Regions from separate parts of the Geodermatophilus sp. CPCC 205506 genome, predicted to be linked through region 1. Evidence: riboswitches for the same ligand, from Rfam matches in the RefSeq annotation. Region 1 holds a riboswitch; each other region holds the start of a gene.
What was found. A riboswitch is a leader RNA that binds a small molecule or an ion and turns the genes downstream of it on or off. The one in region 1 is predicted to bind S-adenosylmethionine.
Positions count from the first base shown of each region.

Region 2: it holds a riboswitch for S-adenosylmethionine, as region 1 does, so the genes downstream of both, MY520_RS17435 (LLM class flavin-dependent oxidoreductase) here and thrC (threonine synthase) in region 1, are expected to answer to the same signal.
Region 3: it holds a riboswitch for S-adenosylmethionine, as region 1 does, so the genes downstream of both, MY520_RS17375 (aminotransferase class V-fold PLP-dependent enzyme) here and thrC (threonine synthase) in region 1, are expected to answer to the same signal.
Region 4: it holds a riboswitch for S-adenosylmethionine, as region 1 does, so the genes downstream of both, MY520_RS18640 (bifunctional o-acetylhomoserine/o-acetylserine sulfhydrylase) here and thrC (threonine synthase) in region 1, are expected to answer to the same signal.

Region 1 covers NZ_JALPKP010000062.1:22,514-24,707, forward strand. Annotated here, with positions in the region: gene thrC (threonine synthase) at 1-1,061, opposite strand, end outside; SAM riboswitch class I at 1,074-1,201, opposite strand; gene MY520_RS24580 (HAD family hydrolase) at 1,261-2,082, shown strand; gene MY520_RS24585 (ABC transporter permease) at 2,124-2,194, opposite strand, start outside.
Region 2 covers NZ_JALPKP010000030.1:61,809-64,002, reverse strand. Annotated here, with positions in the region: gene MY520_RS17440 (FAD/NAD(P)-binding protein) at 1-573, opposite strand, end outside; SAM riboswitch class IV at 796-907, shown strand; gene MY520_RS17435 (LLM class flavin-dependent oxidoreductase) at 1,171-2,194, shown strand, end outside.
Region 3 covers NZ_JALPKP010000030.1:49,036-51,229, reverse strand. Annotated here, with positions in the region: gene MY520_RS17380 (hypothetical protein) at 1-1, shown strand, start outside; gene MY520_RS17375 (aminotransferase class V-fold PLP-dependent enzyme) at 7-1,377, opposite strand; SAM riboswitch class IV at 1,406-1,519, opposite strand; gene MY520_RS17370 (LLM class flavin-dependent oxidoreductase) at 1,749-2,194, shown strand, end outside.
Region 4 covers NZ_JALPKP010000034.1:22,900-25,093, forward strand. Annotated here, with positions in the region: gene MY520_RS18640 (bifunctional o-acetylhomoserine/o-acetylserine sulfhydrylase) at 1-1,211, opposite strand, end outside; SAM riboswitch class IV at 1,255-1,370, opposite strand; gene MY520_RS18645 (amino acid ABC transporter ATP-binding protein) at 1,455-2,194, opposite strand, start outside.

The DNA of each region.
Region 1 (2,194 bases):
ACGATCTGCTCGTCGTCCACCCGGCCGACCGCGCCACCGGTGCGCCGGATCGCGTCGAGCGCGTACGGGCCGTCGGCGGGGTTGCCGATGTTGAGCGACTTGGCGATGCCGGTCGGCTTCACCGGCTTGACGACGTCCCACCCGTTGTCGAAGGCCGTGGCGATCGGGTCGCAGCCGGCCGACTGGGCGCCGAAGATCGTCCACTCGCTCGCCTCGACGATGCCGGCGGTGGTCAGCTCGCGGAACGCCTTGTCCACCTTGGTGAGCAGCGAGCCCGACGCCATGGGGATGACGACCTGGGCCGGGATCCGCCAGCCGAGCTGCTCGGCGATCTCGTAACCCATCGTCTTGGAGCCCTCGGCGTAGTAGGGCCGCACGTTCTGGTTGACGAAGGCGGTGTCCTCGAACTCGTCGGTCTCGGCGAGCTCGCTGGTCAGCCGGTTGACGTCGTCGTAGGAGCCGTCGACGGCGACCAGCGTCTGCCCGTAGACCGCCGACTGGACGACCTTGCCCGGCTCCAGGTCGCTCGGGATGAACACGAACGACGGGATGCCGACCCGCGCGGCGTGCGCGGCGACCGAGTTGGCCAGGTTGCCGGTGGAGGCTGCGGCGATCTTGGTGTAGCCCAGGCGCTTGGCGGCGGTCGCCGCGAGGCTGACCACGCGGTCCTTGAACGAGTGGGTGGGGTTGGCCGAGTCGTCCTTGACCCAGAGGCCCCCGGTGACGCCCAGCTCCGCGGCCAGCCGGTCGGCCCGCACCAGCGGGGTCAGGCCGGGGTCGAGCGAGACGCGGTCGGCCGGGTCCTGCCCCACCGGCAGCAGTGCGACGTAGCGCCAGATGTTCTGCGGGCCGGCCTCGATCTGCTCGCGGGTGACCGCGCGCATGATCTCGGGGTCGTAGTCGACCTCGAGCGGGCCGAAGCACTCGGCGCAGGCGTGCTCGGCGACCAGGCCGAAGGTGGCGCCGCAGTTGCGGCACACCAGCCCGCGGGCCGGACACGGGGGCACCGGGCCACCGGCACCGGAGTCGGCCTGAAGGGAACCGGGAGCGGTCAGGGTCATGCGACGACTACCTCCTCATCTTCCCCGCGGCGGGCCGTCGAGCCGCGCGGGACGGAATTGGCACCTCTCGCCGCGGAGTGCGCGGTCGGCGGTTGCCGGGGCTTCATCGGGCCGTGTCCCTCTGCCCCTCTGGATGAGTGGAACGCACCGACTGTACCCAGGTGACCGTCGTCGCTGCGGACCCGGCCACGATGAGTCCGTGACTGCGCGGATCGTCTACACCGACCTCGACGGCACGATGGTCGGCCCCCGGGGCTCCTTCTGGCACACCGCCGCCCGCGACCTCACCGCCGGCCCGGCCACCGCACTGCTCGACCTGCACCGGGCCGGCGTCCCGCTCGTGCTGGTCAGCGGGCGGACGTTCGAGCAGGTGGTGGAGGCGGCGCGGATCTTCGCGGCGGACGGCGCGATCGCCGAGCTCGGCTCCGTCGTCGGCTGGGACGGCGGCCGCGGCGTCCACCGGCTGACCGGGGAGCTGCCCGCCGAGCACGCCGCGCGGGCCCCGATGGAGGTGATGGCCGAGCTCGGCGTCGTCGAGGACCTGCTGGCGCGCCACGCCGGCCGGCTGGAGTGGCACGCCCCCTGGCACGCCACCCACACGACCGACGCGCTGCTGCGCGGCCGGGTGGACCCCCTGGCCGTCGACGCGTACCTCGCCGAGCGCGGGCACGGCTGGCTGACGCTCAACGACAACGGGTCCATCCCGGCGACGTCCCGGATGACCCTGGCCCCCGACGCGCTGCCGCCGCGGGTCTACCACCTGATGCCGCGCGGCATCTCCAAGGGCGCGGCGATCGCGTGGGACCTCGAGCGGCGCGGCCTGACCCCCGACGACGCGGTGGCGATCGGCGACAGCGTCAGCGACCTGGAGATGGCGCCGGCGGTCGGCCGGCTGTGGATCACCGCGAACGGGGCGACCGTCGACGGGATGGCCGACCTGCTGGCCGCCGTCCCGAACGTGGCGGTGACCGGTGCCGCGATGGGCGAGGGCTGGGCCGAGGCCGTCCGCGCGAGTCTCTGATGGAGTGGTTCTGTCGGCGTCACGCCGACAGAACCACTCCATCAGCTCGTGACGTCGCGGCGGGCGAAGTGGCGGAAGGCCAGCGCGGTGAAGACCGCCGCGTACACCAGCG
Region 2 (2,194 bases), on a different contig from region 1:
GTGCGCGTCGAGGTGGCCCTGGACGAGCAGGACGGCGTCGGCGCTGAGCTCGGCGCCGTCGGCCAGCCGCACGCGGGCGCCCCCGGGGCCGCTGTGCACGTCGACCACCCGGGTGGCGTGCAGGTGCACGTCCAGCCACGGCGCGGCCGCGGCGACCACCGTGTCGAGCACCCACCGCAGGTAGGCGCTGACCAGCGGCCGGGACGGGAAGGACGCCGGCCCGAGCCGGCGGGCCTCCCGGCCGACCGGGTCCTCCGCCGGCCGGGCGCGGGCGACGTCGCGCACCCACTCCCACAGCGTGGTGCCCTCGGCGACCGGGCCCTCGACGACGACGGAGGGGTCGGGCAGCACGGTGACGTCGCCGACCAGGGAGTTGGCCCAGAGCAGGTCGGGCTGCTCGGCCCGCCAGACGCGGCCGCCACCGGGCGGGAACGGATCGACCAGGTGCACCTGCAGCCGGCGGCCGTCGGACAGCTCCGGAGCGGAGGCGGCGAGCCGTTCGAGGACGCCGATCGCGGTGGGGCCGGCGCCGACGACGCAGAGGGTGGGCCGGTCAGGGACGAGCGGGGACATGCGGGGGGACTCCAGAGCCGGAGGAGGGAGGGCGGGGCGTGGTCGCGTCCTCCGGACACAGGGCACTGCAGGTGCGGAGCAGGTCGACGTGCCGCCGCTGGGCGAGCTCCGGTCGCGTCACGTCCCCTCCTCCCGATGCGGACGCCGGGTGGCGCCGACACAATGTCTACCAAATCGATCGGGTTTGACGGGAATGCCGGTCCGTGTCTAGGGTCCGGCTCAGGTCCTGAGTGCCAGCACCAAGCCCCGGCTCGCTGGCCGGCAACCCTCCGCTGCGACGGGGTGCCCCGGGTGACGACCTGGCGGACGCGATCCGCGTCCGCAAGTCCGCAGCCCTCCGGGGCCCAGATCGAGGAGCACCGACAGTGAGCACCGCGTCGACGCCGGGCGTCCGCGACCTCTCCGCCGACCTGGTCGGCCGTCCGACGGTCGACCTGCTGCGCACCGACAGCGCGCTCTGTCGCTGACGACGTCCCCCTCCTGACCGGCCCGCCCGGTCCTCCGCGGCACCGCCCGCTCCCGCCGCTCCCCCTGTCCCGGGAGTGCCGGCGGCGTGCCCGCGTCCTCTCCACCACCCGTCCGACAGGGAGCACCCGCATGTCCCGCACCCCCCTCCTCGGCGTCGAGCTGACCGACGCCGGAGCCCACCCCGCCGCCTGGCGGCTGCCGGTCGCCGAGCCGGGCCGGCTGTTCGACCCCGCGCGGTGGGCCGGCCTGGTCCGCACCGCCGAGCGTGGCGGCCTCGACCTGGCCCTGTTCCCCGACGCGTTCGGGGTGCAGGACGCCGACGGCGGGGTCCGCGGCCGGCTCGACGCCCTGCTGACCGCCTCCCGGCTCGCCCCGCTGACCACGTCCATCGGTCTCGTGCCGACGGTGACCACCACGCACACCGAGCCGTTCCACGTCGGCAAGGCGGTGCAGACCCTCGACTGGGTGAGCCGCGGGCGGGCCGGCTGGGAGATCGGGGTGAGCCGCACCCCCGAGGAGGCCGCGCTGTTCGGCCGGAAGAGCGCCGAGCCCGACGACGAGCTGTGGGCCGAGGCCGACGACGTCGCCGAGGTCGTCGCCCGGCTCGAGGACAGCTGGGAGGACGACGCCGAGATCCGCGACGTGGCCACCGGCCGGTTCGTCGACCGCGACCGGATCCACCCGGTCGACTTCCGCGGTCCCCGCTTCTCGGTCGCGGGCGCGTCGATCACGCCGCGCTCGCCGCAGGGCCGCCCGCCGGTCGTCGTCCGGGCCGACTCCCCCGCCGCGCTCGCCGTCGCCGCGCACCGGGCCGACGTCGTGCGGATCTCCGCCGCCGGCGTCGCGGCCGCCACGGCCCAGGCGACCGAGGTGCGGGCCCGGGTGGCCGAGGCCGGCCACGACCCGCGCCAGGTCGCCGTGCTCGCCGACGTCGTCGCCTGGCTGGGCCCGGACGCCGCCGACCGGAGGAACCGGCTGCAGGCGCTGTCCCGGACCGACCCGGGCACGGTGGAGCACGTCGGCGACGCCGAGGACCTCGCCGACCTGATCGCGGTCTGGACGACCGCGGTCGACGGCGTGGTGGTGCGCCCGGCCGTCCTCCCGACCGACCTCGAGGCGCTGGTGGACGACGTCGTCCCGCTGCTGCGGGAGC
Region 3 (2,194 bases), on a different contig from region 1:
ACACGGTCACTTCCCGGGGGAGCCGCAGCCGGCTCCCCGGGTGACGGCCCCCGCGTCCGCGCCGGCCAGGCCGGCCAGGGGGCGGGGGTCGTCGGCCGGCGCCCACCGCCCCGACCGGACGGCGTAGTCGACCGCCGGCCCGCGGTCGAGGAAGGCGGCCAGGCCCTCGAGGAGCCGGTCCACGTCGGCCGCGGTGGTGGCCAGCCCCACGCTGGCCCGCAGCGCCCCCTGCGGCACGCCGAGCCGGGCCAGCAGCGGGTGCGCACAGAACCGGCCGTCCCGCACGCCGACGCCGTGCTCGGCGGACAGGACGGCGGCGACCAGGCCCGGGTCGGCCCCGTCGACGGTGAACGAGACGACGCCGGTGGGCGCGGTCGAGTCCGGCCAGATCCGCAGCCGGCGGACGCCGGGCAGGGCGTCGAGCCCCGCCTCCAGCCGGTCCCGCAGCGCGAGCTCGTGGGTCTCGAGCGCGCCGTCGGGCAGCGCCGCCAGCGCGTCGCAGGCGGCGGCCAGCGCCACCGCCCCCAGCACGTTGGGGGATCCGCCCTCGTGCCGGTGCGGGGCCGCGGCCCACGTCGTCCCCTCGACGGTCACCTCGTGCACCGCCCCGCCGCCGGCGAGGTGCGCCGGCGCGTCGTCCAGCCAGTCCCGCCGGCCGACCAGCGCGCCGGTGCCGAAGGGGGCGTAGAGCTTGTGGCCGGAGAAGGCGACGTAGTCGGCGCCGGTCGCGGCCAGGGAGAACCGGCGGTGCGGCACCAGCTGCGCGCCGTCGACGGCGACCCGGGCCCCGGCGGCGTGCGCCAGCTCGACGACGTCGGCCAGGGGCAGCGCCTCGCCGGTCACGTTGGACGCCCCGGTGACCGCGACCAGGGCGTAGCGGCCGCGCACCAGCTCCGCGGCCAGCTCGCGCAGGGTCGCCGTCACCGTCGCCTGCGTGGGCAGCACGGTCGTGGCGGCCCGGCGCTGCCACGGCAGCAGGTCGGCGTGGTGCTCACAGTCGAGGACGAGCACCCGATCCCCGGCGGGCACGCACCCGGCCAGCAGGTTGAGCGCGTCGGTCGTGTTCCGGGTCAGCACGCAGACGTCGTCGACGCGGGCGCCGACGAAGCCGGCGACGGTGTCCCGCGCCGACTCGTAGAGGGCGGTCGACACCTGGGAGAGGTAGCCGGCGCCGCGGTGCACGCTGGCGTAGAGCGGCAACGCCTCGGCCACCCGGTCGGCGACGGCGACCAGGGCGGGCGTGCTGGCCGCGGTGTCCAGGTCGGCGTACGGGGCGCGGCCGGCGGGCACCAGCGGCACCTCGGTGTCCGCGCCGACGACCGGCAGCAGCGGGCAGCCGGCCGGAGCGGCGGGACGGGACAGGACAGCGCCGGTCACGGGGCCTCCTCGGTTCGGGACCCGTGCGGGCCCGCGCTTGCGGACGCCGGTCGGCGCCCGCCGGGTCGTCACCCGGGGCACCCCATCGCGGAGGGAGGGTTGCCGGCCAGCGAGCCGGGGCTTGTCGCTGGCGCTCTTGACCTGCCGGGCAGCGTGACATGCGACCCGGTTACCCGTCAAACCCGATCGGGATGGTAGAGATATGTCCGTGCCCGCCGTCCCCACCTCGACCGCCGCCGCTCCGCGGCTGGTCCGGCGTGTGCACGTGGACCTGGGCCGGGTCTGGTCCGCGCGCTGTCGCTGACGCCGCCCCGCGTCCCCTCCCCCGGCCGCCCGTCCCGGGCGGCCCCCGTCACCCCTGAGGACCACCCGTGCCGATCGAGTTCCTGGGCATCGCCGCCACCAACGACGGTTCCGAGACCACCCCGCGTTCGGGGCCGAGCTTCGACAAGGAGTTCACGCTGCGGCTCGGCCGCGCGCACGAGGACTGGGGGTGGGACCGCGTGCTGTTCGCCTACGGGTCCGGCTCCCCCGAGCCGTCGGCGGCCGCCGCGTTCCTGCTCTCGCACACCGAGCGGCTGCAGGTGCTGCTGGCCCACCGGCCCAACGTCAGCTACCCGACCTTCGCCGCGAAGACCTTCGCCACGCTGGACCGGATCGGCGACGGCCGGCTGACCGTCCACTTCATCACCGGCGGCACCGACGCCGAGCAGCGCCGCGAGGGCGACCACCTGACCAAGGACCAGCGCTACGGCCGCACCCGCGAGTACATCCAGATCGTCAAGAAGGCGTGGACCTCGCACGAGCCCTTCGACTG
Region 4 (2,194 bases), on a different contig from region 1:
ACCAGGCCGGGGGTGACGCCGGTGGTCAGCTGCTCCTCGGCGGTCAGCTGCGAGTGCGTCGTCGACGCCGGGTGGATGACCAGGCTGCGCACGTCGCCGATGTTGGCCACGTGGCTGTGCAGCTCCAGCGCGTCGACGAACCGCTTGCCGGCCTCGACCCCGCCGTGCAGCTCGAAGGTGAGGACGGCGCCGGCGCCGCGCGGCGCGTACTTCCGCTGCGCGGCGTGCCACGGGGACGACGCCAGCCCCGGGTAGTTGACCCGGTCGACGGAGTCGTGCGCCTCGAGGAACTCCGCGACCCGCTGGGTGTTGGCCACGTGCCGCTCCATGCGCAGCGACAGCGTCTCGATCCCCTGCACGACGAGGAAGGCGTTGAACGGCGAGATCGCCGGGCCGAGGTCCCGCAGCAGCTGCACCCGTGCCTTGAGCGCGTACGCCGGCGCGCCGAGGTCGGCGTAGACGACGCCGTGATAGGTCGGGTCGGGCTCGGTGAAGCCGGGGAACTTCCCGCCGGTCCAGGTGAAGTTGCCGGCGTCGACGATCAGCCCGGCGATCACCGTGCCGTGCCCGCCCAGGTACTTGGTCGCCGAGTGCACGACGACGTCGGCACCGAACTCGATCGGCCGGATGAGGAACGGGGTGGCGATCGTGTTGTCGACGATCAGCGGGACGCCGTTGCGGTGCGCCACCTCCGACACCGCGCTGATGTCGAGGATGTCGCCCTTGGGGTTGCCGATCGTCTCGCCGAAGAAGGCCTTGGTGTTCTCCTGGACCAGCGACTGCCAGTTCTCCGGGTCGTCGGGGTCCTCGACGAAGGAGACGGTGACGCCGAGCTTGGGCAGCGAGTGGTGCAGCAGGTTGTACGTGCCGCCGTAGAGCGAGGCGGACGCGACGACGTGGTCGCCGGACTCGGCGATGTTGAGCAGCGCCAGGGTCGTGGCGGACTGCCCGCTCGACACCGCCAGCGCCGCGACGCCGCCCTCCAGCGAGGCCACGCGCTGCTCCAGCGCGTCCTGCGTCGGGTTCATGATCCGGGTGTAGATGTTGCCCATCTCGGCCAGCGCGAACAGGTCCGCGGCGTGCTGGGCGTCGCGGAACTGGTAGGCGGTGGTGGCGTAGATCGGCAGGGCACGGGCCCCGGTGGTCGGGTCGGGGCTCGTGCCGGCGTGGATCTGCCGGGTCTCGAAGCTCCAGCTCTGGGGGTCGGGCATGCGCCGGTCTCCTCTCATCGGGAGACCCCGCGGCGCGCGAGGACCTCCGTCCTTGCCGGACGGCGGGCGCCGACCGGCCGGCTCTTCCCCTGGAGCACCTCGGACGGAGTCGAGGTTGCCGGGCAGCCAGCCAGGTGCTTCGCACTGCCTCTCGTGAGCCAGACGCGATCTTATGCAGACGGGAGCACACCCGGCACAGGGGCCCCAGGCGCATCGGGGCCGGTCAGGCGGCGGAGGCCGGCCCTAGAGCACCTTGGAGAGGAACGCCCGGGTGCGGGCGTGCTGGGGGTCGCCGAGCACGCGCCGCGGGTCGCCGGCCTCGACGACCACGCCGTCGTCCATGAAGACCAGGGAGTCGCCGACCTCGCGGGCGAAGCCCATCTCGTGGGTGACGACGACCATCGTCATCCCCGACCCGGCGAGCCCCCGCATGACGTCGAGGACCTCGCCGACGAGCTCCGGGTCCAGCGCGGACGTCGGCTCGTCGAAGAGCATGAGCTGCGGCTCCATCGCCAGGGCCCGGGCGATCGCCACCCGCTGCTGCTGGCCGCCGGAGAGCTGGTTCGGGTAGTTGTGCACCCGGTCGCCGAGGCCCACCCGCTCCAGCAGCTCGACGCCCCGCCGGCGGGCCTCCGCCTTGCGCACGCCCTTCACCTGGGTGGGTGCCTCGACGACGTTCTCCAGCGCCGTCATGTGCGGGAAGAGGTTGAACCGCTGGAAGACCATGCCGATGTCGCGGCGCTGGGCAGCGACCTGCCGGTCGGGCAGCTCGTGCAGCTTGCCGCCGTGCTCGCGGTAGCCGACCAGGTGCCCGTTCACCCACAGCCGGCCGGCGTCGATCTTCTCCAGGTGGTTGATGCAGCGCAGGAACGTCGACTTCCCCGAGCCGGAGGGGCCGATCACGCAGACCACCTCGCCGGCGGCGACCTCCAGGTCGATGCCCTTGAGCACCTCGACCTGACCGAAGGACTTGCGCACGCCCT